One region of the Paenibacillus sp. JT22N7 genome, then DNA from elsewhere that is predicted to be linked to it. Evidence: riboswitches for the same ligand, from Rfam matches in the RefSeq annotation. Region 1 holds a riboswitch; each other region holds the start of a gene.
The links. Region 1 has a riboswitch for cobalamin ahead of cobJ (precorrin-3B C(17)-methyltransferase). Riboswitches for the same ligand answer to the same signal wherever they lie in the genome.
Positions count from the first base shown of each region.

Region 2: linked by a shared signal. The riboswitch ahead of AC50Y5_RS15420 (ABC transporter substrate-binding protein) and the one ahead of cobJ (precorrin-3B C(17)-methyltransferase) in region 1 are both predicted to bind cobalamin.
Region 3: linked by a shared signal. The riboswitch ahead of metE (5-methyltetrahydropteroyltriglutamate--homocysteine S-methyltransferase) and the one ahead of cobJ (precorrin-3B C(17)-methyltransferase) in region 1 are both predicted to bind cobalamin.

Region 1 covers NZ_JBXENY010000009.1:71,572-81,503, reverse strand. Annotated here, with positions in the region: gene AC50Y5_RS22945 (MMPL family transporter) at 1-2,171, shown strand, start outside; gene AC50Y5_RS22940 (hypothetical protein) at 2,357-2,680, shown strand; gene AC50Y5_RS22935 (DUF6376 family protein) at 2,898-3,371, shown strand; gene AC50Y5_RS22930 (hypothetical protein) at 3,396-3,665, shown strand; cobalamin riboswitch at 3,802-3,951, shown strand; gene cobJ (precorrin-3B C(17)-methyltransferase) at 4,117-5,958, shown strand; gene AC50Y5_RS22920 (sirohydrochlorin chelatase) at 5,983-7,143, shown strand; gene cobK (precorrin-6A reductase) at 7,147-7,914, shown strand; gene AC50Y5_RS22910 (precorrin-8X methylmutase) at 7,955-8,605, shown strand; gene AC50Y5_RS22905 (cobalt-precorrin-5B (C(1))-methyltransferase) at 8,611-9,702, shown strand; gene cbiE (precorrin-6y C5,15-methyltransferase (decarboxylating) subunit CbiE) at 9,775-9,932, shown strand, end outside.
Region 2 covers NZ_JBXENY010000005.1:189,040-198,971, forward strand. Annotated here, with positions in the region: gene AC50Y5_RS15390 (sensor histidine kinase) at 1-782, opposite strand, end outside; gene AC50Y5_RS15395 (class I SAM-dependent methyltransferase) at 1,102-1,803, opposite strand; gene AC50Y5_RS15400 (ATP-binding cassette domain-containing protein) at 1,876-2,646, opposite strand; gene AC50Y5_RS15405 (ABC transporter ATP-binding protein) at 2,639-3,706, opposite strand; gene AC50Y5_RS15410 (ABC transporter permease) at 3,712-4,530, opposite strand; gene nikB (nickel ABC transporter permease) at 4,527-5,468, opposite strand; gene AC50Y5_RS15420 (ABC transporter substrate-binding protein) at 5,470-7,098, opposite strand; cobalamin riboswitch at 7,266-7,463, opposite strand; gene AC50Y5_RS15425 (NADH-dependent flavin oxidoreductase) at 7,593-8,711, shown strand; gene AC50Y5_RS15430 (ArsR/SmtB family transcription factor) at 8,893-9,204, shown strand; gene AC50Y5_RS15435 (NADH:flavin oxidoreductase) at 9,291-9,932, shown strand, end outside.
Region 3 covers NZ_JBXENY010000001.1:166,275-176,206, forward strand. Annotated here, with positions in the region: gene cbiQ (cobalt ECF transporter T component CbiQ) at 1-306, shown strand, start outside; gene AC50Y5_RS00750 (energy-coupling factor ABC transporter ATP-binding protein) at 293-1,162, shown strand; cobalamin riboswitch at 1,278-1,470, shown strand; gene metE (5-methyltetrahydropteroyltriglutamate--homocysteine S-methyltransferase) at 1,735-4,023, shown strand; gene AC50Y5_RS00760 (response regulator transcription factor) at 4,197-4,928, opposite strand; gene AC50Y5_RS00765 (ABC transporter ATP-binding protein) at 5,206-5,946, shown strand; gene AC50Y5_RS00770 (ABC transporter permease) at 5,939-6,685, shown strand; gene AC50Y5_RS00775 (AraC family transcriptional regulator) at 6,724-7,602, shown strand; gene AC50Y5_RS00780 (alpha-glucosidase/alpha-galactosidase) at 7,763-9,274, shown strand; gene AC50Y5_RS00785 (substrate-binding domain-containing protein) at 9,397-9,932, shown strand, end outside.

The DNA.
Region 1 (9,932 bases):
TGCTTGCAGGGGCTTTAACAATGTGGCTTCCTGCTGTTGGTGGGCAAGAGAAAAATAATGCGCCTAATCTGGAAACAGTCAGCCCGTCCGTGCTTGCAGATCAATTAATGAAGGATAAATTCCCGAATGGGGCTGGTGTGCCCGCCCTGCTCGTATGGCATAGGGATGCCGGGCTTACGGAAGAGGATTATGCACTCATTCAGAAAACGTCGCAGCTCCTCAGCGAGCAGCCGCTGCCAGAACAAGGAGAATTGCTGCCGCTGCATCAAATGCCGGCTCCTGCGCTCTCAAAGCTGGCATCGGAAGACGGAGGCACGCTTGTTCAACCGATTACATTTGCAGAAAATGCGGATACGGAAATTTTGCGCAGCAATTTGGAGAAATTGCAAGGGCTTGTTAAAGAAGCGGCAGGCGGCACGAGCCCGTTTGACGCAGCAACAACTGGTGTTGACGCGCTGAGTGCAAGAATCAGCGGTCCTGTGGGCATTCAGGTGGACGCATCGGCATTATTTAAAGGAGCGGATGTATCGCTGCTTATTGCTACGGTGCTGATTGTACTTATTCTATTGCTGCTTATTTATCGTTCGCCTATTTTAGCGGTCGTTCCGATTGTAGGCGTAGGGTTCGCTTATTTGGTTACGAGCCCCATTCTCGGCTGGCTTGCATCAGAGGGCTGGATTACAGTAGATGCCCAAGCCATTTCGATCATGACGGTGCTGTTGTTTGGTGCAGGCACAGACTACTGCCTGTTCTTTATTGCACATTTCCGCCAAGAGCTGGAGCGGGAAGACAATAAGATGACGGCGCTCAAAATCGCTTTCCGTGATGCATCAGGAGCGATTGCGATGAGCGGCTTCACGGTCGTTCTGTCCTTGCTGGCGCTGCTTGCCGCCAAATATGGTGCTTACCAGCGCTTTGCTATCCCATTCAGCTTGTCGATTTTCATTATGGGCATTGCGAGCCTGACACTCGTGCCTGCGCTATTGTCGATTATGGGAAGAGCTTCTTTCTTCCCGTTCATTCCTCGCACCGAAGGAATGCAGCAGCAGCGGGCAGAGAAGCGCAGCAAGCCGTTTCGCCCGCGTCGCCAAGGCAGCAAGCTAGGCACAGCAGTAGGAAGCCTAGTCGTGGCGAAGCCTTGGACCGTTGTTATCGCGAGCGTTATTTTTCTCGGTGCGCTGGCTGGTTTTGCTCCACAGGTTAAGTTTACGTATGATTTATTGTCTTCCTTTCCGAAAGCTATGCCGTCGCGTGAAGGTTTTGATACGATTTCAACAGCTTTCACACCAGGCCAATTGGCTCCTATAACCGTGGCGGCTCAAACCGATGGCAAGCCAGTGGAGCTTGTCGCCAGCCTTTCGGATATGGATCTCGTTGATTCCGTATCGGAGCCGGTTCAAAGTGAAGAGGACCCGAATTTGCAGTCCGTTCAGGTTACGCTAAACATTAATCCTTATTCACAGGAGGCCATGGATCTGGTTCCGCTGCTTCGCGGAGCGGCGGAGGAAGCATTGGATAAAGTAGGAGTTTCGGATGCGGAGTCTAAAGTGTGGGTAGGCGGACAGACAGCAACGCAGCATGACTCCCAGCTGTTGACCGATCGGGACAATAAAGTTATTATCCCACTCGTTATTGGGATGATTTTAGTGCTGCTGATTGTCTATTTGCGCTCCATCGTTGCAGCCCTTTATTTAATCGCCACCGTGTTATTGTCATTTGGCTCTGCTTTAGGCCTCGGCTGGATTGTATTGCATTATGGGATGGGGGCAGAAGCGATTCAAGGAGCGATTCCGCTGTACGCCTTCGTGTTCCTCATTGCTCTTGGCGAGGACTATAACATTTTTATGATCTCGAGCATTTGGAAGAAAAAAGCGAAAATGCCGCTCAAGCAAGCCATTCGTGAAGGTGTCGCAGAGACTGGCGGCGTCATTACGTCCGCAGGGTTGATCCTTGCTGCTACGTTCGCAGTGCTAGCGACGCTGCCTATTCAAGTATTGGTGCAGTTCGGCGTAATTACAGCGATTGGTGTGCTGATGGATACGTTCATCGTGAGACCGTTCCTCGTGCCGGCCATTACAACGCTGCTTGGCAATAGAGCCTTCTGGCCGGCTAGGGCAGAGCTAGTGGGAGAAGAACAAAGCAAGTCTGGCAAGCATAGGCAAATCGTTTAAATCGCATTATTATTTGCAGCAGCAAAGCGCCTTTCTGTCTGGTCGGCATGACCAGGAGGGAAAGGCGCTTTTTATTTTGCTGCTAATATATGTACAGGTGTGAAAATTCCATAGGCCAAGCTTCCGTTCTGGGCGCACAGGAATAAAATGAGGGGAAACGAAAAGCGCAAAGGAGGTTCGCCAAAATGAGAAAGAGGTTCCTTCGTCTAATATTTATCGTAGTCCTGTTTATTGGAATAAGCCTCTGGAGTTCCGCATCGCTATCCGTGTCCGCAGCAGATGTCTGTACTCCTGCAAATAATGAGCAGCAGACGAATGCTGCCGCCTCATCGCCAACCGACTCCCCCTGTAATGAACATGCGGGTCATGAGGCTCCAGATCCGGCTGCAACCGCTCCCGGGGATCAGTTGACCGATGAGCAGGCCGGGTGGCTGCTTACAGGTGTCATTGCTTTATTTCTCATTATCGTCGTCATATGGCGCCAGCATGCTTTCAAGTCGAAGCGTTAGCTGCCAAAGGAGTGGCGCAGCTTAATGATAGGGCTGCATCGTTATGCCGCAGACGCGAACAATAGCCAGCGTGCATTTTAGCTATCTGCGGCCTCATGTTTTATTTTTCTATTAAATGATGGACAAGCTTAATGATAAGACGAAATGCAACCGTTTGGACGCATCTGCCGTATAAGTAGTGCTCTGTGTAAGACAGGCGGAAAGGAAGAGATTAAACATGGCCATTCGTTCAGGAAAAAGCATACTTTTAATCATTGGAATGTTATTATTAGGAGGATGCTCGTTATTTGAGGAAGCCAAGCAGACGGTCAATTCCGTATCAAACTCGGCCGAATATGTGACGGGAGCAGCAACGTACATGCAGACGCTGACAAATTTCAGCGAGCAGGCGACGCAGCTTGCGGAGCAAGCCGTAAACGATGCGAGTGCACGCGCTGATTATAAAGAACAGCTGGTAGCTGTGCAGGAGTCCATCAAGCAGTTTGGCGAGCTGCACGCGCCGGATTTTGCCAAGGACGTCCATCAGTCCGTGGTCGATTATAATTTGAAGCTGCAGGAAAGCATTGATGCGGTGCTGAAGCAGATCGAAGACGGCAAAGCATTGATTGACGCAACGGAAATTCCAAATACGATTAACAAAATCAACGAGCTGTTAAATCAAGTGAATCAACTTCAGCAGCTGGTATCGTAACGGTAAAGAGAGGAAGAGTGGAAGATGAAAGTAAATATTTTGCATGCTAGCATGACGAACTCCAAGGAATCCGGTTTCGTAGGCAAGGTTCATTTTGAAGTAGAGGGCCAGACGAACCAATACGAAATTACCCTTCATAGCCGCAAGGCGACAGAGTGGGGCTACGGTTTGTTTTTTCTGAATGAATCGGGCAAGGAAGAAGATCTTTTGGCGGTTGAGGATGAGCTGGAAGAGGACGATGAACTGTTTGATTCCCTCGTGAATGCAGCTTGGGAAACGCTTGAGAAGAAATAAATAGCTCCGGTAAAAAATAGAGCTGGTGTCAGCCTGGACATGCTGTCCGTGCTTGCGCCGGCTCTATTTGCGCCAAGGCTGATGGCATAAACGCACTTGTCGATCATACAATCTAATGTTATCATTAAGATTACAATTTAATAGGAAGGGAATAAGTGTCAGCAGGCGCCAAAGCGCCCAAGTTGACTTAATAGGGAAGTCGGTGAGAGACCGGCGCGGACCCGCCACTGTATGAAGCGTCCTAACGCTTCAAAGCCAGGAGACCTGCTTATTTCAACGACACTGTAAACCTACGTGGATATTAGGAAGGTGTTAGAGATTGGATGGCCCTTCGCTGTCTGCGTTTAACAAGGACATTGGTCTTTTCAAGCATTTCTAACACATATCGTTAGAGGTGCTTTTTTTGTTGGATAGAAATTGTAAATTGCTACATAGAAGGAGTTGGGCATCAATGAGTGAAGCAGGCGTCGGCAAGCTGTTAATTATCGGATTCGGCCCAGGGAGCTTCGAGCATATTACGAAACGCGCCCGTGAAGCGATTCAGGAGAGCGATATTGTCATCGGCTACAACACGTATGTCGACTTGATTCGGGAGCTAATCAGCGATCAGGCGATTGTGCGTACGGGGATGACAGAGGAGGTCAGCCGGGCGCAGGAAGCGGTGCGCCAAGCGGAGAACGGCAAGAAGGTAGCCGTTATATCAAGCGGCGATGCGGGCGTATACGGCATGGCAGGACTCGTGTATGAGGTGCTGATTGAGAAAGGCTGGAAGCGTAATGGCGGGGTAGAGGTTGAAGTGATTCCCGGCATTTCTGCCATTAACTCGACAGCATCCCTGCTTGGCGCGCCGATAATGCATGATGCTTGCACGATCAGCCTGAGCGATCATTTGACGCCTTGGGAGCTGATTGCGCGCAGGGTAGAAGCGGCCGGACAAGCGGATTTCGTCATTGCGCTTTATAACCCGCGCAGCGGCAGAAGAACGCGGCAAATCGTGGAGACTCAGCGGATTTTGCTCAAATACCGCTCGCCAGATACGCCGGTAGGCATTGTGAAAAGCGCGTACCGCGACCGTGAAGACATTGTCGTGACGACGCTTGCCCGTATGCTTGACCATGATATCGGCATGCTGACAACAGTCGTCATCGGCAACTCGACGACCGTCAATTATGACGGGCTAATGATTACGCCGCGCGGCTATCAGCGCAAATATACGCTTGGCGAAGGCGCGCAGCCTTTGAAGCCCCACCAGCGTCTGCAAGAGAAGAATGAGCCGTGGGCGCTTCATACGGCAGGAATGCCTGAGCTTCCAGCGGACGGGGGCTATCGTGCGGATGAATATGACGCGACGGACCAGCTGCTCGAGCGGGAGGAGCCGCAGGCGGTTGCGCCAGATGAACCGAGAAATGATAATGGACAGGGCGGCGGAGTGGCGGTTGCAGTAGCCCCCCCGGTTGCGCCCGTGAAGCCGGCCCCAGCCCCAATAAATACAGCCGTTTCAATGAGGGCAGAGGCTGCCCCGGCACCTGCAGTATCGCCTCTGCATTTGGCGATGGAAGCGGTTCTCCTGAATGATCGCAGCAAGGGGATCGAGCCTAGTGCGGCGTTTGGCGCAGTATCGAGCCCTATGCCTGTGTTTGCGCAGCAATCGGTACTTGAGTTTGCCGTAAGCCCAGGTGTCGCGACAAAAAACTTCACGCCCCAGCAGCTCGTAGCATTGGCGCAGGCTGTTGGCGAGAAGGGTTCGATTGAATATACGCCGCATCATCATTTGCTGGTGCGGATTCCAACATCGGACCCGGACAGTGTGACGGCGAAGCTGCGCGCGGATGGGCTCAGCCTAGCTCCAATCGGTGATGTACTGCAATTGAAGGCTTGCGATTTTTGCAATCTGGAGAAGGCGGAATCGGTGCCTTATGCCGATGAGCTGCAAGACAAGATCGGCGGCATGGCAATGCCGAAGGAGCTGCGTGTCGGGTTCAATGGCTGCGGCATGGCATGTTATGGCGCAGTTAACGAGGATATCGGCATCGTGTATCGCCGTGGCAAATTCGATTTGTTCCTCGGCGGCAAAACCGTCGGCCGCAACGCGCATGCCGCGCAGCCGGTTGCCGAAGGCATTGCCGTCGACGAAATCGTGCCACTGATTGAACGCATTATTGCGCTTTATAAATCGGAAGGCCATCCGAATGAGCGCTTTCATAAATTTTTCAAACGAATGGGTCAAATAGAAGGCTATCGCTATCAGGAGCTGCCTGTTTTTCATATCGAAGACGCATTGTGCGGAGACTAGCGACAGCAAGGGAGATGAAGGAAGATGGATGCGGTTTTGTTTGTAGGGCACGGAAGCCGGGATGAGAGAGGCAATGAAGAGGTACGCGAGTTTGTCGCCTCTGTAGCTTCAACACTGAAAGCAGATTTGGTAGAGCTGTGCTTTCTGGAGTTTGTCACGCCGACGATGAAGCAGGGCTTTGATATTTGCGTATCAAAAGGGGCGACCCGGATCGCCGTCATTCCGATTACGTTATTTTCGGCAGGGCATGCAAAGCTGCATATGCCAGCAGCAATTGATGAGGCAAAGCTGCGTTACCCAGCTGTAAATATTATTTATGGACGGCCAATTGGCGTCCACGATCAGGTGCTGGAAATTTTGACCTCCCGCCTTGGCGAAGCGGTTGCCGCAGAGGAAAGCGAGCTTGCGGATACGGCCATTTTGATCGTCGGCCGGGGCAGCAGCGATGCGGATGCGAACAGTGAGCTATTCAAAATTTCCCGCTTGTTCTGGGAGCGTCTAAAAGTGAAATGGGTCGAAACCGCCTTTATTGGCGTTACGGCACCTTTGATGGATGAAGGAGTAGAGCGCTGCCTCAAGCTGGGCGCGCGCAAAGTCATTATACTGCCTTATTTCCTGTTTACCGGTGTCTTAATTAAACGGATGGAAGCGGCGATGGAGCAATATACGGCTGCATATCCGGATACGGAATTTGTGCTTGCAGAATATTTCGGCTTCCACCCGCTGCTTAAAGAGATTTTGAAAGACCGCGCAGCAGAAGCGCTGCAGGACGAAGTGAAGATGAACTGCGATATGTGCCAGTTCCGCCTGCAAGCGATGAAAGATCATGACCATCACCACCACCATGATCACGATCACGACCATCACGACCACCACCATGATCATCATGATCACGACCATGGTCATGAACACCATGCACACGACCACGGCCATGACCATCGTCACGATCATGATCACCATGCGCATGATCACGGCCATGACCATCGTCACGATCATGATCACCATGCGCATGATCACGAGCATCATGAGGGCCATACGCACGAGCATAATCATGACCAACATGACCATGATCACCACGAGCACGAGCATCTTGAAATCGGTGAGCTTGCTGCCGATGATGCCAAGGAAGATTCGCAGAAGAAAAATGATCCGTCCAAGGCGGCTACGCTTGTCGGGGAGGGTTAAGCGATGATTTTTATGCTATGTGGAACAAGCGATGCGAGGGAGCTCGCCGTGCAAATTAAGGCGCAGGGCTATAGCGTGCTGACTTCGGTTGTGACCGACAGTGCGGCAAGCAGCTTGAAGGAAGCCGGACTTGACGTGCGAGTAGGTCGGCTGACCGCAGACGAGATGGCCGCTTACCTGAAGGAAAATCAGGTACAGGCTGTCGTTGATGCCAGCCATCCTTTTGCCGAGGAGGCGCATCGCAATGCGATGGCGGCGGCCGAGCAAGCATCGGTGCCATATATTCGCTATGAGCGCGAGAGCCTGACCTTTGATGGACAGCCGCTGATTCAGTATGCGGATGATTATGCCGAAGCAGCCGAAATGGCGGCTGCCAAGGGCGGCGTCGTGATGCTGACGACAGGCAGCAAAACGCTCCAGGTTTTTACCGAGCGTCTGCTAGGCTTGCCTGACGTTACGCTAATCGCCCGTATGCTGCCGCGCCTTGACAATATGGAGAAATGCGAAGCGCTGGGACTGCCGCAAAAGCATATCGTTGCGATGCAGGGTCCATTTTCCAAAGCGCTCAACCGCGCTCTTTATGAGCAATTCGGCGTGACGCTGATGATTACGAAGGAGAGCGGCAAAGTTGGCTCTGTGGACGAGAAGCTGGAAGCTGCGCTTGAAATGGGTATTGAGACGATTATTATTGGGCGCCCTAAGCTTGCCTATGGGCATGTTTTTTCGCGCTTTGACGAAATAAGTGATACATTAAAGGAAATGTTGAAATAAATAAACGTTAGATCAAGATTGAAGGAGCTGAGCGAAAAACATGGATTTTATGACGGATTTTAAACCGCTTACTGTACAGCCGCAGGAAATTGAAGCACGCAGCTTTGAAATGATTACCGAGGAGCTTGGGGAGCACCCGTTCACGGATGAGCAATATGCCGTTGTCCAGCGCGTTATTCATGCTTCGGCAGACTTTGAGCTGGGGCGCAGCATGATGTTCCATAAGGATGCGGTTCAGGCGGGCATTAAAGCGATCCTTGCGGGCAAGCCTGTCGTTGCCGATGTGCAGATGGTTCAGGTTGGCATCAGCAAGCCGCGCATTGAGAAGTTTGGCGGCGACGTGCGCGTATACATATCGGATGCAGATGTAATGGAGGAGGCGAAGCGCCTCAATACGACGCGGGCGATTATTTCCATTCGCAAGGCGATTCGTGAAGCGGACGGCGGTATTTATGCGATTGGAAACGCACCTACGGCGCTGCTGGAGCTAATTAGACTGGTGAAAAATGGCGAAGCCAAGCCTGGCCTTATCGTTGGCGTGCCTGTCGGCTTCGTATCGGCAGCAGAATCGAAGGAGGAGCTTGCCAAGCTGGACATTCCGTTCATTACGAATCTCGGACGAAAGGGCGGGAGCCCGGTTGCCGTGGCTGCGGTTAACGCGATTTCCCTGCTGGCAGAGCGCCAAGTGTAAAAAGCGTGGACAAGAAAGAGGATAAGCCGCTTCGCCATGGCTATACGACAGGCTCGTGTGCGACTGCCGCGACGAAAGCGGCGCTGACAGCGCTGATTTTGCGCGAGCAGCAGACCGAGTCGGAAATTGTGCTGCCGATTGGCGAGCGGGTCACTTTTACCATTGTAAGCTGTGAGCTGACCGGAGATTCCGCAATAGCAGAAGTTATTAAGGATGGCGGCGATGATCCGGATGCTACGCATGGCGCGAGCATTTTTTCGGAGGTCAAATGGCATGACGGCGAAGGTGTTTTGCTAGATGGCGGCATTGGGGTTGGACGGGTAACGAAGCCTGGCCTGCCCGTGCCGGTTGGCGAAGCCGCCATTAATCCGGTGCCGCGCCGCATGATTCATGAAGCGGTGGAAGAGGTGCTGCGCTGCTTCGAGCTGGAGGGGCGGGGCGTAAGCGTCGTCATTTCTGTGCCGGAAGGCGAGCGGATCGCGCTCAAAACGTTAAATGGGCGCCTCGGCATTTTAGGCGGAATTTCCATACTCGGGACGAGAGGCACCGTTGTGCCATTCTCGACCTCAGCATATAAAGCGAGCGTCGCGCAAGCGATTAATGTCGCAGCCGTCAGCGGCTGCGACCATCTTGTTTTATCGACAGGTGGCCGAACGGAAAAGTTTGGGATGGAGCTGTATCCCGATTTGCCGGAGGAGGCTTTTATCGAGATGGGCGATTTTATCGGCTTTTCGCTGAAAATGGCCCGAAACAAGCATATTCGCAAAGTAACGCTAGTCGGCATGATGGGCAAGTTTTCGAAGGTGGCACAGGGCGTCATGATGGTGCATTCCAAAAGCGCGCCTGTCGACTTTGGCTTTCTCGCTGAAATAGCAGAATATGCAGCTGTTCCCGAAGGCCTTTTGGAAGAAATTCGCGGCGCGAACACCGCCTCACAGGTTGGAGATATGATGCAGGAGCGCGGCATCGATGCTTTTTTCGAACGGATGAGCGAGCTGTGCTGCTATCACAGCAAGAAGGAAGCTGGCGGGCAGCTTATCGTCGAGACGGTCATTATATCGATGAAAGCCCAGCTGTTAGGAAGAGCTGAACAATAGCGTTTTTAAGCTGCATTTAAGCTGCACGGCAGCAAAGGATCGGGGGAGATAGGCTTGGGGAACAAAATCAAAATGATCGGCATTGGCGATGACGGAGCGTCAGGCTTGCCGTCGCTTTATGAAGGCTGGATTCAAGAGAGTGAAGTACTAGTTGGCGGCGAGCGCCATTTAGCCTTTTTTCCACAATATGCGGGCGAGAAAATGGTCATTAAAGGCGGCCTGGCTGACCT
Region 2 (9,932 bases), on a different contig from region 1:
TATATTTTTCCATAGTAGGTATCCGAGGAATCAAACAGCACTTCCCCAGCCGGGTTCAGCACAACAATGTAGCCTTTAAGCTGGCCCTCATAATTTTTCAGCGCCTGCCTAATTTGATCCGATTTATAGTAGACGAGCAATTGGCCTAGCCCCTTCAGCGTCTGCTTGTCATTAATCGGGAGCCGAAAGGCATACAGCTCGGGATCACTTTGCTCAATGGCGCGCCGCACCCAAATATTTGGAACGGACACACGGGTGTCTTCCTGTGCCATCGCATCGGGAATATAGGAGCGCGAGGCGTTGGACGAAATCAGCCTCGTGACATGATTTTTCTTATACACATATAAAAACTGCCGATTGGAGCTGTACAGCAGCAAATTTTCAATATCCGGGTCGTCCTCCAGCTTATTATCAAAATAGTCGAGCCCTTTCGGCAAACTCGTACTTGTCTCATCGATATTTTGGTCGAGCCTGAATTTCATATAGTCATCGAAGGGATTTTGCAAAAAATAAGATAAATTCAGCGACAGCGGCTCATTGCGGTATACATCCACCATCATGGACTGGACAGAATCATATTTGCGGGTCATATAGCTGTTTACGCTGTCCATCGCTTTTTTCTGGTTTTCCAGCTCATTGCGGACGATCGATTGCGACATAAAATCATACATAAAATAAGCGAAGGTGACAATCGTCCCCGTCGTAATCAAAACAAACAGCAAAATCATTTTCATAAACAGATTATTTCTGACGTATTGGTCGTACAGCCGTTGCAGCTTCAATAGCAGGCTCCCTCCTTGCGCAGCACTTGAGGAGCCTGCACATGCATTATAAGTTATTACTATACTCTGAGTTGCAAGAAATCGACAAGTACCCGGGTGTAAAACGGAATAGATGCTTTCGTACAAGCGTAAACGGCTGTCGCCGTCCTCTGGCGGCAAAGCTACCGTTTCGCTGTGAAATATAAGCCCATTCCATTATAAGGGTGAAACTTATAATTTCTTATATTTTAAAAAAAGCAGCAGATGCTAGCGATATTCGCTCACATGCTACTGCTTTTTCAACTTGTACTCTATGGTATAGTATGCAATGTCTGGTGCGCTACGTATCCCAGGAAATCAGGGCAACATCATGAATCGCCCCGCTTTTGCGCTGCACAGCGAACGTGTCCATTTGATGGGCGATTTCCATTTCCTGCAAAACATCGCAAATCACCTGTGCGCGGCTGCGTTCCAGCTGCTTTCCGCCATACATAGCCCGCAGCGGATGGGCAAAAGGCAGCCCGATCGACTGCACGAGATAGACGCGCCTCCTCGCAGTAAGATTCATCTGGGCAAGGCTCTCCTTCATATCGCGTATCCGGTAAAAGGCATTGGCGCTGAACAGCACATCACAAGCCAGCCCCGACGACTCTTCCCACTTCGCATGTATCGCCTCCGGCACAGCTTGCGCCAAACCAGACTGCTCCCAGCTTCTTGCCAGTATTTCATACATCGCCGCCGAAGGCTCCACGACAGTAAGCTTGCCCACATATGGAGCAAGCAGCTGCGTAAATCCGCCCGTTCCTGGGCCTACTTCAAGGAGTTCATCCTCGCTCCGCAAGCTTGCTATAACGGTGCCCATTAGCTCCGCCGTATACGGCGCAAGCGGATTGCGTTCATCATAAACAGGCGCATGCTGCTGCCAGTAGCTTTCTTCCTCGGCATCATTGCCGACGCGGGAATCGCTTTGGGCTGCCTGCTCCCAAGCGAGCGTCCAGTAGGCTGCGGGCGTCAAGCCAGCTTCGTTGTACCATTCCTTCATCCCACACACGTTCCTTTCCTTTTGCAAAATCTATATAAGTTGAACGATTGACTAGCATGAGGGCTATGGTCGTCACTGCGAGAAAGCTTGAAAAGCATTCACCAGCTGCTGCGTATAAGGATGCTGCGGGCGCTGCATTATACACTCGCTCTCATCAAGCTCAACGATACGTCCCTCTTTCATAACCGCAATTCGATCGCACATATGCCGCACCAGCGCCAAATCATGCGAAATAAACAAATAAGTCAGCCCATATTCCTTGCGAATGCGCTGGAGCAGCTGGGTAACCTGCGCCTGCACTGAAACGTCAAGCATCGACGTCGGCTCGTCCAGCACGAGAAACTTCGGCTCCAGCATCAAGGCCCGGGCAATGACGATTCGCTGAATTTGCCCGCCGCTTACCTGATGGGGATACCGCGTCAGCACCTCTGCCCGCAGCCCGACAACCTCCATTAGTTCAAGTGCCTTCTCCCTGGCTGCTGCCTTATTCATAAGTCGATGCAGCAGTACTGGCTCAAGCAGGCTTTCCAGCAGCGTCCGCCGGGGATTAAGCGCGGAGTGCGGATGCTGAAACATGATTTGCAGCTCACGGCGCAGCGGCCTCATCTGCTTCATGGAATACCCGCTTATATCGGTTCCTCTATATATAATACGGCCGCCATCAGCCGAAATCAGCTTTAGCAGCAGCCGCGCAAGCGTTGATTTTCCGCTGCCGCTCTCCCCAACTAGCCCAAGCGACTCGCCTTCAGCGATATGAAAGGTTGTTGGCTCCACCGCCTGATGACCTTTGCCTGTTAGCCAACTGCTGCGATACCGTTTGTGCAGCTCAATGATTTCAAGCATAAAGGAAGCACCTCGCTTTGTGCTGGGAGCCTGCTTGCGGGACGGCTGTATGCAGGGCGGTTGTATGCGGGGCTGCCGCTTGCTGACCCTCAGCCATGCCGCTTACTTGGTCAACTGCCTTATTCGTTATGACGGTGTGAGCTGCCTTGTACAAGTCAGGCTGCTCGGCTTTGCAGCGCGGCATCGCAAAACTGCAGCGCTCATAAAACTTGCAGCCAACAGGCTTATCCGTCAAACTTGGCGCTGTTCCAGCTATCGGTATCATTCCTCTGCTGGGCATAGATGCGATTAATCCGCGCGTATAAGGGTGCATCGGCTGTGCAAACAGCTCCTTCGCTGGTCCCTGCTCAATGATTTGACCGGCATACATGACGCCCACTTCATCGCAAAGCACCCGCGCTGCATCCAGATCATGCGTAATGAGCAGCAGCGCCGCACCTGTGCGCCTCGCCATATTGGCCAGCATTTCCGTCACCTGAACGCGGATTAAAGCATCAAGCCCTTTCGTCGGCTCATCGGCAATAAGCAAAGACGGGCTTCCGGCAAGTCCCATTGCCGCCAGCACACGCTGCTTCATTCCACCGCTCAGCTGAAAGGGATAGCGCCGCAGCTGCTGCTCGGCATCCGTCATATTCATGGCATGCAGCAGACCAGCAGCCTGCGCGTTAAGCTGCTTGTTCCCCGCTCTACCTGCATAAGCGCGAATCGCCTCGCGCAGCTGACTGCCCAGCGTCATCACCGGATTGAGCGAGCTTGCCGGATTTTGCGGGATGAGGGCGATTTCCCTCCCCCGTATTTGCCTCATTTCTTTTGGGCTCAGCTTTAGCAAATCCATGCCTTTATACAGGATGCTCCCACTGATAGAAGCCTGTGCGGGAAGCAGCCTCACTAGCGAAAGGCCCAGCACCGATTTGCCGCTCCCGGTCTCGCCAATCAGTCCAAAAATGCGGCCACGCTTCAGCTCAAGCGAGGCCCCATCTACCGCCTGCACCAGTCCTTCCCTTGTCTGAAAGGATGCATTAAGCTGCTTGATTACGATAAGCGTTTCGCTCAACTTCATTCCTCCTACAGCAGTGAATGCTCTTTCTCCGTCCGTGTATCCAGCTTATCCCGAAGGCCGTCACCCAGCCAGTTGATACATAGCGATACAGCGGCTATACAAAGACCGGGGGCGATCATTAGATGCGGAAAGCTGCGAAAATACGGCCGGGCATCAATCACCATCACTCCCCAATCTGCCGCTGGCGGCTGTAAGCCTAGACCGAGAAAGCTAAGCGAGGCGATAGATAGAATAACTCGCCCAATCCGAATGGTGAACAGCACGATAAGCGGCCCTAACAAATTTGGCAGCATATGCCTGACGATGATATACGCATGGCCCGCTCCTAAAGCACGGATGCCTTCCACGTAGCTTTCTTCGCGAATTTTCATAACCTCGCCGCGCACAACCCGAGAGAAATCCGCCCATGAGGTGAAGAGCAGCGCGACAAACAGGCTTTTCACCCCAGGACCGAGCGTACCTGCAATGGCCAGCATAAGGGCAAGACCCGGCAGCCCTTGAAAAATGCTAACGACAATTTGAATGGCTTCATCGGTCCAACCGCCAGCATAACCGCTAATGGTGCCCAGCAGCAGGCCGACGAGCATTGTAGCGAGCGTAACAGCGACCGCGAGCAAGATCGACACCCTTCCGCCATACAAAATGCGGCTCAGCACATCCCTTCCCAGCGTGTCCGTTCCTAGCCAATGTGCGGAGGACAACGGCGCAAGCCTTTCCGCCATATTAATCTGATTCGGGTCATAAGGAGCAAGCAGCGGTGCCAGCAAGCTGGCAAGCAGTACGAAGGCAAGCACGCCCGCGGCCACCCCGTAGGACATCTTCATCGCAGCTTCCCTCCCAGCCTGATTTGCGGATGAGCGAGCCCGTAACATAAATCTGTCGCCAAATTAAACAGCACGTAGATGAGACCGGTAAATACGACATAGCCCTGAATGACCGGATAATCTCTGCGAAAAATGCCGTCCATCGCAAAGCGCCCGATGCCCGGTACCGCAAATATAACTTCCACGATGACGGAGCCGCCAACAATCGCTCCAAAATAACTGCCGATAACCGTGAGCAACGGAATACAAGCATTGCGCAGCGCATGCCGAAGCACAATAAAGCTCTCACGCAGCCCCTTCGCTCGGGCTGTCAGCATATAATCTTTATTCAGCTCCTCCAGCAGCGCCGCACGTGTCAGCCGCATCAATATGGCGCCTGTACCGGAAGCAAGCACCGCCGCTGGCATAAGCAAATGCTTCCAGGTGCCGTAGCCGCTAGTCGGGAGCAGCTGCAGCTTCTCCGACCATAAGGCAATGAGCATGATCGCCAGCCAAAATCCAGGAATGGAAACCAAAATCAGCGCAAGCGCCCTGCCGATATGATCGAACAGCCGATTGCGCCGGATCGCCATGAGCATGCCGGATGGCACTCCAAGCAGGACGGCGAACAGGACAGCTAGCAAAGATAGGCTTAATGTTGCTGGCAGGCGGCGCAGCAGCTCGCCGCTAACCGATTCCTTCGTCATATAAGACGTGCCAAGATCACCTTGCAGCGCCTTTGATAACCAATGGCCATACTGAATGAGCAGCGGATCATTCAGCCCCATCTCTTCTCTTTTCAAAGCAATTTGCTCTTCGGTCGGCTGGCTGAAGCCGTTCATGCTCAGCAGTTCGACAGCCGGATCACCCGGAGAAGCGACGCTTAAGGCAAAGGCTATAAACGTAATGCCAATCAGAACGGGAACCGCCGCCGCCAACCTCCGAATGAAATAGGCCATCTTATTGCACCCGCTCCAGCTGCGGCAGCGTTGTACCATACACAAGTGCACCGTATCCGGTAATTTCTTTGCTGTACGCAATTAAGCTCGCATCATTAAACAGCGGAATCGTCGGCAATTCCTCGGCTGCAATATCCTGCAGCTCGTTATAAATCGCAGCGCGGTCATCCATATCCAGCGTCGTCTTCACCTGCTTCAACAGCTCATCCACATGGGCATTGCTGTAACCAAGCGTATAACTGATATTGCTTGAGCCTTCGCTCGCCATATAATTGTTCAAAATCGAATAAGGATCGCCATTCGGCAGCCCCTGAATGGCCAGTGCCAGATCGAAGTTTCCTTGTGCCTGTGCTTCCTTGTATGCCGCACCATCCAATATTTGAATCGTCACGTCCAGCTGCAGCTCTTGAAGCACAGCCTGAAGCAGCTCGGCTTGCGCTTTATACGGATAACGATCGAGTCCATAGGTAGGCACAATTAGCGTAACCGCCTGCCTGCTGTCCCCAAGCACCTCATGCGCCAGGGCGATTGCCTTTTCTGAATCATGGACGACAGGAATGTCCTTATAAAACGGCGATGTCGCATTCAAAATGTTCGCCGTAGCGGTCGGATAGCCCAAATACAGCTCCTTCACCAGCTGCTCGCGGTCAATCATCAGGCTCAGCGCCTGACGCATTTTCACATCATTGAATGGCGCTTTGGCACCGTTCGGATGCAGGTAATGGGAAATCGTCGATTTTGCCGTCGATACAGCAAAGCGTTCATCCTTCAGCAGCTCCTCGGCAAGGGCAGGAGGAATAGCGCCCAAATCCATGACGCCCAAAATCTCGCCAGATTTCAAGGCAGCAAGCCTTGTATCAGGGTCCGGTATGACGCGGACGCGGATTTTTTGGGCTTTTGCTTTTTCGCCATAATAACCGTCGTAAGCCTCTAGCAGTGAAAATTGATCCTTCTCATGCTGCACAAGCTTGAAAGGGCCTGTCCCTTGCGGCAGGCCGTTAAAGTCGCCACTTTCGTCAAAATTATTCGGGCTGTACATCGGGCTTGAAAAGTTGATCATCGAATACAGCAGCGTCGGCTGCGGATTGTCGAAAACAAGCTTAATCGTGCTATCATCAACCTTCACGACTTCCTGAAGGCTTGGGTATGAATTGTTGATGTCGAGCGTATAGAATGGCGAGCTTTTCGGGCTCACTTGCTTGTAACGGGCAAAATTTGCAAGTACCGCGTCCGCGTTGAATGGCGCGCCATCATGGAAGGTGACGCCTTTGCGCAGCATGAAGGTCCATTCCTTGGCATCAGCAGACATTTCCCACGCTTCCGCCAGCTTTGGAGCAGGCTTTCCATCCTCGGAAGCGGAAATCAACGGCTCCCATACATACAGAATGGTGCTCGTGTAATAAGCATCCTGCGGTCCCGGTGCTAAATCCCGCGGCGCAGCCAGCACGATTTCTTCAGAAGCAGCTGCTGTAGAGGCGGACGGAGCAGCAGACTGCTGCGACAGCTCATTATTGCTGCCTGATTCATTGGAACCGTTAACGCCACTGCACCCCATTAGAGCCAGCAGCAAGCATAGGCTAAATAAAACACCTATTGTTTTTTTGTTTTTTGCCATTTGTGTACGTTTCATCTTCTCTATTTCCTCTCCCTCTAGCAAAATCATCTTCCTGCAAAAATCCGCAAAAAAAGACAGATCTACCTCCAGTCATAGGAAAGATAGAGCTGCCTGTTATTGTTATTTTCCATCATAGCAAATAAGCATGCGCGCTAACACTTCCCTATCCTCCGTAGGTTACAGCAGTGTTGTCAGAACAGGCAGGTCTCCTGGCTACCGGAAATTGTACTGGAAGCTGCCTTCCCAATCCCGCTAAGCGAGATCAGTGGCCTTGTAGCTTCAGCTAATCCGTAACAGTGGCGGGACCGCGTCGGTTTTGCACCGAACTTCCCTTTTAAGCTCCAGCCGCAGCTGTTGCACCTTATTCCCACAATTTTTCAGTTGTTTGCAAATCTGGTTGATTATATACCAGCCCTTTCATTTAAGCAACCTTTCCACTCCACTTTCCTTTCGTAATTATCTGATATAAAATAAAGCACATAGCATTTCGTAACTGGAGGGAACTACTGATGAAACCACAATTTCAGCCTTTATTTGAACCATTCACTTTCGCGAGCGGCATGTCTGTACATAATCGAATTGTCATGGCGCCCATGACAACCTGCTCGTCCAATCCGGACGGCACCGTGCCTGATGAAGAGCTTGCCTACTACAGCCGCCGCAGTGCTGGGCCCGGCATCGTCGTTACAGCGTGCGTCTACGTGAGCCGCAACGGCAAAGGCTTCCCCGGCGAATTTGGCGCGGATACGGACGCAATGATTCCAAGCCTCAAGCGTCTGGCCGATGCTATTAAAAGCCAAGGTGCGAAAGCGATTTTGCAAATTTTCCATGGCGGAAGATCATGCTTCCCTGGCCTAGTGCCAAATGATGATTTGGTGAGTGCCAGCAGCATTGCCCAGCAGGAGGGCGGAATTGTGCCACGCGAGCTGAACGAGGAGGAAATCAAGTCGATTATCGCCGACTTTGGCGAAGCGACACGCCGCGCGATTGAGGCTGGTTTTGACGGCGTTGAAATTCACGGTGCCAATGGCTACCTGCTGCAGCAATTTTACTCCCCGGCTTCCAATGTGCGTACCGACGACTGGGGCGGCTCTGTTCATAAACGTATGGCGTTCCCGCTCTACGTCGTTGAAGCTGTTAAGAAGGCAGCCGCTATGGCGCCGCAGCCGTTTCTTGTAGGCTATCGCTTCTCGCCGGAGGAGCCGGAAGAAGAAGGATTAACGATGGAGCATTCGTACCATCTGGTTAACGCTCTAATCGAGATGAAGCTGGATTATTTGCATGTGTCGCTTCAAGATTTCTGGTCGAAGCCGCGCAGAGGCGAGCAGGATTCGCAAAGCCGCATGGCATGGTTCGTCGAAAAATACAGCGAGCACATTCCGTTCATCGGTGTCGGCAGCATCACAACCGCAGAAGAAGCGCTTGAGGCGAAAAACTCCGGCGTGCCGTTTATCGCCCTTGGCCGCGAGCTCATTATGGACCCGGATTGGACGGAGAAAATCAAGCAAGGCAACGAGCAGGATATTGTGACTACGCTATCCAAGCAAGATCAGGAGCGCCTCGTCATCCCGAATGGCTTATGGGGAGCGATTACGCATGCGCCAGGCTGGTTCCCGATAACGGAATAAGCGCAAAATCCAACCATTCGCTCACAAATAGTCACAAGGTGAAACGGCTGTCGCCGTCCTTCGGCGGCGCGGCGCGTTTCAGTCCGAGAAATATAGAGAACGGATCGCGTTACGATACCCGTTCCTATATTTTATAAAATAACAATTTGACATTTCTATAAAAATAGATATACTAAGCCTCATGGATACTTTGTCAATACTTAAAGCTGTGTCTAACGAGAAACGGTACCATATTTTAAAATGGCTGAAAACGCCTGAGGAGCATTTTGGGCCTCAATGCCATCTAACCGATGCGTGTCAGTTTGCTGGAGGCGTATGTGTCGGTTCTTTTGCAGAAAAAACAGGACTTGCGCAATCCGTTATATCCAGCTATTTAGTGAAAATGCATAAAGCAGGCTTACTGGAGTCGAAACGGATCGGGCAGCACACCTATTACAGGCGTAATGAAGCTAACATTCAGTTTTTCAAAGAAATGATTCAGGATGAGCTATAACCTTGCTTACTCCTGCTCATTTCATGCTTTTATATCTATTTTTATAGAATTATAGATTTTTCATTCAATTAGGAGGTATTTTATTCATGAGCTCAATTCAATCGTTGTTCAAGCCTTTCTCAGCAGGTCCACTTACACTGCCTAACCGTATTGTAATGGCACCAATGACCCGCGGTTTTTCTCCAAATGGCGTTCCGGGCGAAGATGTAGTTGCCTACTATAGACGCCGCGCCGAAAACGGCGTTGGCTTAATTGTGACAGAGGGTACGCTGATTAACCATCCGGCTGCCACTGATAATCCAAACATTCCTAACTTTCATGGAGAAGCTGCTTTAAATGGCTGGGCAAAAGTCGTTGAAGCCGTTCACCAAGCTGGCGGCAAAATCGTTCCGCAAATTTGGCATGTTGGCACAACGCGCAAGGTCGGCTCCCATCCGAACCCGGAAGCACTGCCGATTGGTCCTTCAGGTGTTACCGCCGAGGGCGAGGTTGTTAATGAGCCTTTGACTGAAGCCGAAATAAAAGGCCTTGTTGCAGCTTACGCGCAAGCAGCTGCTGATGCAAAACGGATTGGCTTTGACGGCATTGAGCTGCATGGCGCACATGGCTATTTGATCGACCAATTTTTCTGGGAGAAAACGAATAAACGGACGGATCGTTATGGTGGCGATATGCTGTCCAGAACACGTTTTGCGGTTGAGATCATTGAAGCTTGCCGCCAAGCTGTA
Region 3 (9,932 bases), on a different contig from region 1:
CGCTTCATCTTTCTGCTGCTGGATACGGCGGGGGCTATGCTGGTCGCGCAGCGTGCACGCGGCGGTCAACACGGTTTTAAAGGCAAATTGCAGGGTACGGCGGCGATTGCTGTGCGGCTCTTCGTCAAAACGATGCATCGATACAAGGGGCTCTCGAATGGGCTTATGGCAAGAGGATTTACGAATGAAATCCGTCTTGCGCCTAGTGTAAAGCGGACGGTTCGCCTCCGATATTGGGCGGAAGCGGGGCTCGGCTTAACGATTTTGCTGGCAGCAGAGCTATGGCTTCGGTATGGAGGTGAATAAGCTGGCGGATAACGATCGGGCATCAACCATTATGGAAATGAACCAAGTGAGCTATGCTTATCCCGGAACGGACAAGACCGCTTTAAACGGGCTAGAGCTGCGTATTCCGGCGAACAAGAAGATAGCGCTGTGCGGGCATAATGGCTCGGGCAAGTCGACGCTCTTCTTGCAGCTTATTGGCATTAATCGTCCGGAATCCGGTTTTGTCAGCTGGCGCGGCGAGCCGCTTTCTTACAAGCCCAGAGAGCTTGCCAGCTTGAGACGGCGCGTCGGCCTTGTTTTTCAGGACCCGGAGCATCAGCTCATTTTGAATACCGCTTATGAGGATATTTCCTATGGGCTGCGCAATGCGGGGCTTCAAGAAGTGGAAATTGACAGACGTACGGCGCGCATCGTTCAGCAGCTGAACTTGCAGGAACTGGCGCATAAGCCGCTGCATCATCTCAGCCTTGGGCAAAAGAAGCGAGTCGCTCTTGCCGGCGTACTGGCCCTGGAGCCGGAGTTAGTGCTGCTTGATGAGCCGGCTGCTTATCTCGATCCGATATCGGAGCAGCGGCTGATGGCTGAGCTGGACCGCATTCATGCCAGCGGCATAACGCCGGTTATGGCGACGCATGACATGAATATGGCCTATGCTTGGGCGGATTGGATTTTCATCATGAATGAGGGCCGCTGTATATTGGAGGGTACGCCGGAGACGGTATTTCGCGAAGGCGAGCGTCTCAGAAGCCTTGGACTCACGCTGCCAATGGTGCTGGAAGCTTGGGAGGCACTGCCGCCTGAGCTGCGAGGAGAACAGCAGGCGCCGCGTACGCTCGCGCAATTTAAAGCGGCTGTAAAATCTTTTGTTGTATAAAAACGCAAAAATTCGTATATTTATACATGTTGCTTGAAATATAGGAAAGGATATGATTTTTCCATCCTATCTCTATATTTCTCCGTTTCACCTTGTATAAATAAAGATCGACCAACTAAATAGCGAGGAATAGGGTGCTCTTGCGTAACGTCTTGAGCTTAAAAGGGAAGTCCGGTGCAATACCGGCGCGGTCCCGCCACTGTAACAGCGGAGTTTTGCGCAATAAAGCCACTGGCATGATGCCGGGAAGGCGAGCGCAGCGATGATGATGCTGGAGCCAGGAGACCTGCCTTATTCTATACACTGCAGTACCTACGGGAGATAGGGAGGTGTTAAAGATGGCAGCCATCGTTTGTTGAAACGAGGGGCGTCTTTACCCACATTTCTGTACAGGGTAGGACGTCCCTTTTTGCAGTTTCTGGCTGGCAGCAAATTGGATGTATAGGGAAAGGCCGCCGCGAAGAAATTCGCTCGCACTGCCATAAGTATATATCTGAGTTTGTTGATGAAATAACAAAGGATTATAACATCCATCCACAAGGATGAATAATGAAAAACAGGAGGCAATAACAATGAGTCAAGTAAAAAGCAGCAGTTTGGGATATCCGCGTATCGGTGAAAACAGAGAATGGAAAAAAGCTCTGGAGGCATTCTGGAGCGGCAAGCTTGCGGAAGCGGCTTTCTTGAAGCAGCTGGAGACGATTCGTCTAAACCATCTCCAATTGCAAAAACAGGCCGGCATTGATCTCATTCCGGTAAATGATTTTTCGTATTATGACCATATCCTTGATACAGCTGCGATGTTTGGCGTCGTGCCTGAGCGCTTTGGCTATACAGGCAGCCCCGTATCGGTAATGACCTATTATGCAATGGCGCGAGGCAACAAAACCGCTTCGGCATCCGAGATGACGAAATGGTTCAATACGAACTATCACTACATCGTTCCTGAGCTGAAAGGCATTACGCCGGCGCTGACCGAGAACCGTCCGTTGATCGCTTACCGCGAAGCAAAGGAAAAGCTGGGCATCGAAGGCAAACCAGTCATTGTTGGACCTTATACATTCCTCAAGCTGTCTAAAGGCTATGCCGCTTCTGAGCTTGCTACAGTTGCTGCTCAGTATGTTCCGCTGTATGCACAGGTGCTGCGCGAGTTGGAGCAAGAAGGCGTACAATGGGTGCAAATGGATGAGCCTTCGCTTGTAACAGACGTTTCCGAAGCAGATTTGGCGCTTGTGCAAAGCATTTATGCCCAGCTTCATGAAGCGGCACCTAAGCTCAATTTGCTGCTGCAAACGTATTTTGAATCGGTTCAGCATTATGCTGCAATTGCGGCTTTGCCTGTACAGGGCTTAGGTCTGGACTTCACAGCTGGCGCTGAAAAGAACCTGCAGCAGCTGGAGTCAATCGGCTTCCCGCAGGACAAAGTGCTGGGTGCAGGCGTTATTGACGGCCGCAACATTTGGCGGGCGGATCTTCAGGAGCGCAAAGCGCTGCTTGCCCGTATTGCTAAAGTCGTGCCAAACGACCGACTGATTGTAAGCTCCTCTTGCAGCCTGCTGCATGTACCTGTGTCAGCGGCTCTTGAAACGGCACTGCCGGCAGAGCTTGCAGGCGCACTGGCGTATGCCAATGAGAAGCTGGAGGAAATTGCCGTTCTGGCAACTGCGCTGAATGAAGGAGAAGCAGCGGTAAAAGAGGCGTTTGATCGCAATGCAGCAGCTTTGGCTGCACTTGCCGCATCGCCGTCCCGTGGCCGTGCGAGCGTCCATGCCGCTGTAGCGAGCATTGATGCGCAGCCATCGGAGCGCAAAGCGGTATTTGCAGAGCGCCAAGTGAGCCAGAAGGAACGCTGGCAGCTGCCATTCCTGCCGACAACGACAATCGGCAGCTTCCCACAAACGGCGGAAGTTCGCCAAGCGAGACGGCAATGGCGTCGTGGTGATTTGGGCGAGGAGCAATACCGCGTATTCATTAAGGAGCAAATTCAGCATTGGATCAAGCTGCAGGAAGAGATCGGCCTTGATGTTCTCGTTCATGGAGAGTTTGAGCGTACGGATATGGTTGAGTTTTTCGGAGAGAAGCTGGAAGGCTTTGCTTTCACGAAAAATGGCTGGGTGCAATCCTATGGCTCGCGCTGCGTAAAACCGCCAGTCATTTACGGCGATGTGCAGTTCAGCAAGCCGATGACTGTCGAAGAAACCGTTTATGCGCAGTCGCTGACTTCTAAACCGGTGAAAGGCATGCTGACGGGCCCGATTACGATTTTGAACTGGTCGTTCGTTCGCAGCGACTTGACTCGTGAGCAGGTTGCTTACCAAATCGCGCTTGCCTTGGCAGAAGAAGTGAAGGCGCTGGAGGAAGCGGGCATTGAAATGATTCAGGTGGATGAGCCTGCCCTTCGTGAAGGCTTGCCGCTAAAACGTGAAGATTGGGAGCACTATTTGAACTGGGCTGTGCTTGCCTTCCGCTTGTCCACTTCTGACGTTAAGGATACGACGCAAATTCACACGCATATGTGCTATTGCGAGTTCCATGACATCATTGATTCCATTCGCGCGCTGGATGCCGACGTTATTTCCATCGAAACGTCCCGCAGCCATGGCGAGCTGATTCACAGCTTCGAGGAGCACACGTATGAGCTGGGTATTGGCCTTGGCGTATACGATATTCACAGCCCTCGCGTGCCGGAGGTAGAGGAAATGACATCGATGATCAAACGCGCTCTGAACGTGCTTGAGCCAGAATTGTTCTGGATTAACCCGGACTGCGGACTTAAAACACGTGGTGTAGATGAGACTGTGGCATCGCTGCGCAACATGATCCAAGCGACTGAGCAAGTACGGGAGCAGTTGGCTAAGTAATTGTAATAAGCATGGTTATTAAAAAAGCTCCGCTTGCGCTGATTGGCGCAAGCGGAGCTTTTGCTTTACTTGGAAGCGGGGAGGGTCAAAGCCGGGGAGCGGCGTGCCACAACAGGCAGGCAAAAGCATGCCATTAGGAGGGGATGTTTTGCCTGCCTGCTTCAGCCGCCCGCTTAAATGGTCTCTGCCGCAGGATTCATCAGGCAATAGCCAATGCCCCATACCGTCTGAATCAAGGAGGCAGATTCGGGGTGGACGCGGTTCAGCTTCTCTCTGATCCGCTTCACATGCGTATCGATCGTCCGGTAATCGCCGAGCGATTGATAGCCCCAAATTCGCCGCATTAAATCCTCGCGGGAAATGGGCTGATTGATGTTGGCTGCCATAAAGCGCAGCAGCTCATATTCGCGGAACGTCAGCTTCACCTTGCTGTTTCCGGCAATGACTTGCCGCGAATCATAATCGAAGACGAGTCCTGGCAGCGTGAGATCGGGCGTCTGCTTGCGCTGCAAGGCGCGATAAGCAAACTCCGAGGTGCGGCGGATGATCGCCTTAATGCGGTACATCAACTCGCGCGGGCTGAATGGCTTAACGACATAATCGTCGGAGCCGGCTTGGAAGCCGTCGAGCCGGTCATCCTCTTCGCCACAGGCGGAAAGCATAATGACGGGCGTCGATTTTTTCTTCTTAAGCTCGCGGCAAAATTCAAGCCCGTCCATTCCCGGCAAATTACGATCGAGTAAAATCATCGAATAATTGTATTGCATCGCCTTGAACAAGCCGTTGATGCCGTCCGAAGCTTCTTCGACGATCCAGCCTTCTTTTTTCAAAAATAACTTGAGCAGCTTGCGGATATGCTCCTCATCATCAACAATCAAAATGCTATATGGTTGCTGAAATGCCATGGCTCAACACCTCATCTTTATCTTTTAATTCATTACTGATAACAATTATCATTATCATTACATGCGATCCCCATTGTTGTCAATAATAAAACCACTGTTTCTTGTCACAATACCCGAAGGATAGTCGCGAAAAAGACACAATTGCCTATGAGAGCGGATACAGCGGAGCTGCTGTTCCCAACTGCTGTCAGGCTGTCCTCTTTCGAGCAGGCGGGGAGCAGAGTATAATGGTGGAATGCAGGTTACGGATGAAGGAGAGAGACAGGTGGCCCCGTTATTGACATTGAATAACGTATCAAAATATAGAAAAAATCCCGAATGGCTTTTTGAAGGGATTACAGCGCAGGTGCAGGCTGGGGAGCGTATTGCGCTGCTAGGCACATCCGGTCAGGGCAAAAGCACGCTGCTGCGCATCGTATCGCTGCTAGGTGAGCTGGATGCGGGAGAGCTTATGCTCCAAGGACGGACAAGCATCGAGTGGAGACCCGAGGAGTGGCGGCGCAGCGTGTGTTACGTGGCACAGACGCCGATTATGCTGCCGGGATCGGTCGAGCACAACTTGCGCGCGGTCAGCGAGCTGCAAGGGAAGCCCTTCGAGGAAGAGCTGGCAAGGCGCTGCATGGAGGGCGTTGGCCTTGGGCATATCGAATGGAGCAAGGAGGCGGAAAGCTTATCCGGCGGCGAGAAGCAGCGTACGGCGCTCGCGCGGGCCTTATTGCTCCGTTCGCCGCTGCTGCTGCTTGATGAGACGACGTCATCGCTTGATCCGAAAAGCAAGCGGCAGGTGGAGCTGTTTCTAAGCGAATGGTGCTCAGAGGAAGGCACGGCGTTCATCTGGATTACCCATGATCTGGAGCAGGCGCGGCAAGTAAGCGAGCGTATCTGGTTAATGGCGGAGGGCAGGCTGCTGGAGCAAAGCGCTACGGAAGCTTTTTTCACCAATCCCGGGTCGGAGCAGGCGCGCAGCTTTTTAGACAGTCAGCATGCGCCAGAGCAGAGGGATGACCAGCATGAATAATATTGCGCTCGCCTGCACGCTAGTATTCGTCGCCATAACGACATTTATCTCGATGAAGCAGAAGCTTGGCTTAGAGAAGGAAATCATTACTGGCACGATCCGCTCCGCTGTACAGCTGCTGTTTATCGGTTTTTTGCTTCATTTTATTTTTGAAGCGAATCATCCGATTTTTATTGTGCTCATTATTATTTCAATGATTACGGTGGCGTCGTGGAATGCCGGCTCCCGCGCATTGCCGGTTAAGGGCATTCGGCTGCGCATTGCGCTGGCATTGGCAGGCACGGAGATGGTAACGCTCGCACTCCTGCTCTCGCTCCGCATTATTGAGGCTGAGCCACGGTTTATTATTCCGGTCAGCGGGATGATTATCGGCAGCTCCATGATTGTATGCGGCCTCTATTTGAACCATATGAAACGCGAGCTTGAAGCGTCGCGGGGCGAGATTGAGACGCTGCTGGCGCTTGGAGCGACGACGAAGCAGGCGATTCGCCAAGCGGTGCGCCGGGCCGTGCGCTCCAGTCTCATTCCGACGCTGGACGGTATGAAGACGGTCGGCCTCGTGCAGCTGCCAGGCATGATGACAGGGATGATCGTCGCCGGGGCAGACCCGATTGAGGCGGTGCGTTATCAAATTTTAATCGTCTTTGCGATGTCGGCTTCATCGTCGCTGACGTCTATTGTGCTCAGCATGTTGACGATGCGGCTGTGGTTCGCTAAAGATAACGGCAGGCTGCTGTAGCAGCTTGGAAGGCGTTCAATTAGAGGAGGGACGATGAAGTGGAAAGACGAGGCATTTTTCAGGGGCAATTGATGCAGGCCGAGCAGTATCCGCGAGTGGTAGCCTATTATTTTAAGGAGTGGAATGGCTTCGAAATGGCTTATCATCAGCATAGCGCAGTGGAAATTATGTATGTGATATCGGGCGATTGTACGGTAGAGCTGCTCAATAAATCCATTCCGATGGAAAAAGGGCATTTCATCGTCATCGACTCGATGGTCGCCCACCGTCTTCACGTCGCTCAGGGCACGGCATGCCGGATGCTCAATGTTGAATTTATTTTTAGCCATACCGGTGTGGGGCTACCTTCCCTTAAGCGGCTGGCGGAGACTGACCGTGCGCTCGCGGAGCTGTTCGCAGTGAAGCATGATTATTTGCTGCTTTACGATCCGAGCAATGTGTATCAAATGCTGAAGGCACTCGTGCTGGAGCTGGACGGCAAGCGGCGCGCGGAGCAGCTTCTCACAGCGCTTCAGCTGACGCAGCTGCTCGTGCAGATCGGCAGGCTGGCACAGGAAACCTCAAGCCAGTCGCATGATGCGGCGGAGTTTTATGTGGGAGAGAGCATCGCCTATATTCAGCAAAATTATGACCGCGACATTCAGGTCAAGGATATTGCGGCGGCTGTAAGGCTGCATCCGGGGTATTTTCACCGCATATTTAAAGCGGGAACGGGCTGCTCGGTTATGGATTATGTGATGCGTTTTCGGATGGAGAAGGGGAGGATGCTGCTGGAGCAGACCGATATTCCGGTCAGCGATATTTGCCATTATGTCGGCGTCAACAGCAGCCAATATTTCAGTACCCTTTTCAAAAAATATACGAATGAGACGCCGCTCGCTTATCGCCGCGCTGTGCGCAAGGAAGTGGAGCGCTGAGATGGCGTACTTATCTAGTCGATCATTCATCTTATATAGTTAGGATTTTATACAAGAAAGCAAAATAGAAGTTACAATTGTGCAAACGCCTCCACGTTGCTGGTGCTACAATTAGCGTATTGTTCACTACTATATTGCAAGCCATTGGAGGCGTTAATCAATGTCATTTAAAGTTGCGTTTATTGGAGCAGGAAGTATTGGTTTTACTAGGGGATTGCTGCGTGATTTGCTGACCGTTCCAGAGTTCAACAACATCAAAGTTGCGTTTCAGGATATTAATCCGCAAAATCTCGATATGGTTACCCAGCTTTGCCAACGGGATATTCATGAAAATGGCCTTGCGATTGAAATCGAGCCTACGACCGATCGCCGGGAAGCATTGAAGGATGCACGTTACATTTTTGTAACGATTCGTGTCGGTGGCCTGGAAGCTTTTCAGACCGATGTCGACATCCCGCTCAAATACGGCATTGACCAATGCGTGGGCGATACCATTTGTGCAGGCGGCATCATGTATGGACAGCGGGGCATTGCCGAAATGATGAATATTTGCAAAGATATTCGCGAGGTGGCGGAGCCGAACTGCTTGCTGATGAACTATGCTAACCCAATGGCGATGCTTACATGGGCATGCAATAAATATGGCGGCGTACGGACGATTGGCCTGTGCCATGGCGTTCAAGGCGGACATGCGCAAATTGCCGAAGTATTGGGCCTGCCGCGTGAAGAAGTAGACATTATTTGTGCAGGAATCAACCATCAGACGTGGTATGTGCAAATTAAACATAATGGCGAGGATATGACAGGCAAGCTGCTGGAGGCATTTGAACAGCATCCGGAATTCAGCAAAACAGAGAAGGTCCGTATCGATATGCTGCGCCGCTTCGGCTATTACAGCACAGAATCAAACGGCCATTTGAGCGAATATGTGCCTTGGTACCGCAAACGTCCGGAGGAAATTCGCGACTGGATCGACCTTGGAACGTGGATTAACGGAGAAACGGGCGGCTACTTGCGCGTATGTACGGAAGGGCGCAACTGGTTTGAGACGGACTTCCCGAACTGGATGAAGGAAGAACCGAAAGCGTACACCAAGGAGCATCGCGGCCAGGAGCATGGCTCGTATATTATCGAGGGGCTGGAGACGGGACGGGTGTACCGAGGCCACTTCAACGTCGTCAACAATGGCGTTATTTCCAATTTGCCGGATGATGCCATTATCGAAGCGCCGGGCTACGCGGATCGCAACGGCATCAGCATGCCGCATGTTGGCGATTTGCCGCTCGGCTGCGCGGCTGTTTGCAATGTCAGCATTTCCGTTCAGCGTCTGGCCGTAGAAGCGGCCATTCAGGGCGATGACAAGCTGCTGCGCCAAGCGATGATGATGGACCCGCTGGTCGGAGCGGTGTGCAATCCAAATGAGATTTGGCAAATGGTCGATGAAATGCTTGTTGCCCAGGAGCCATGGCTTCCGCAATATGGAGAGGCGATTGCTGCCGCAAAAAAACGTCTGGAAAATGGCCTTGCCATTCCGGTACGCAGCTATGAAGGTGCCGCTCGTCTGAAAACAAAATCGGTCGAAGAAATGCAGAGCAACCGCGAGGAAGCGAGCCGCAATGCGGGCGAGTCGGATAAGGCGATCGATCGCCCAGCCGCCGCAGCCACTGAATAGTAAAATATTCCAATATTTTAGCTTGTGTACAGGGAGGAGTGGATTTGTTATGATAAACAATAAATTGTTTGGTTTACAAAATACGAGTTGACTACAGCTGTTTGGACTTGGAGTGATTGGCCGTGGGGAAGCAAAAAAAGATTACGATGCAGGAAATAGCGGATCGGGTAGGCGTATCCAAATATGCGGTATCCAAAGCTTTATCGGGAAAATCGGGCATTAGCGCCGTTACGCGCAGCAAAATATTTGAAATGGCCTCGCAGCTCGGCTACATGAATCAGAAAAGCGCCAAAAAAACGGTAAGCAGCAAGCAGACGGACGAGGAAGAGCATCAAATCGTCGGCATTCTCATTCCGAATATTCGCAGCCAAAATCAGGAATCGGGCTATTGGGGCAAAGTGCTTGACGGCATTTCCAAATGCTTGGAGGCGAAGGGGCTTGGCTCCGTCCTCATTTCCGATGATTCGCCGCGAAATTTCAACCTCGTCATGAAGCCTGAAGGCTTAATGGGCATTATTGGTGTTGGTTTGATCGCCACGCCGATGCTGGTTGAGCTGCGCAACAAGGCGATTCCGTTTATTTTAGTTGACCATGAGGATGAGCTGCTGGAATGCGACAGCATCTTTATGAACAACTATGATATTATTCGCAAGCTGGT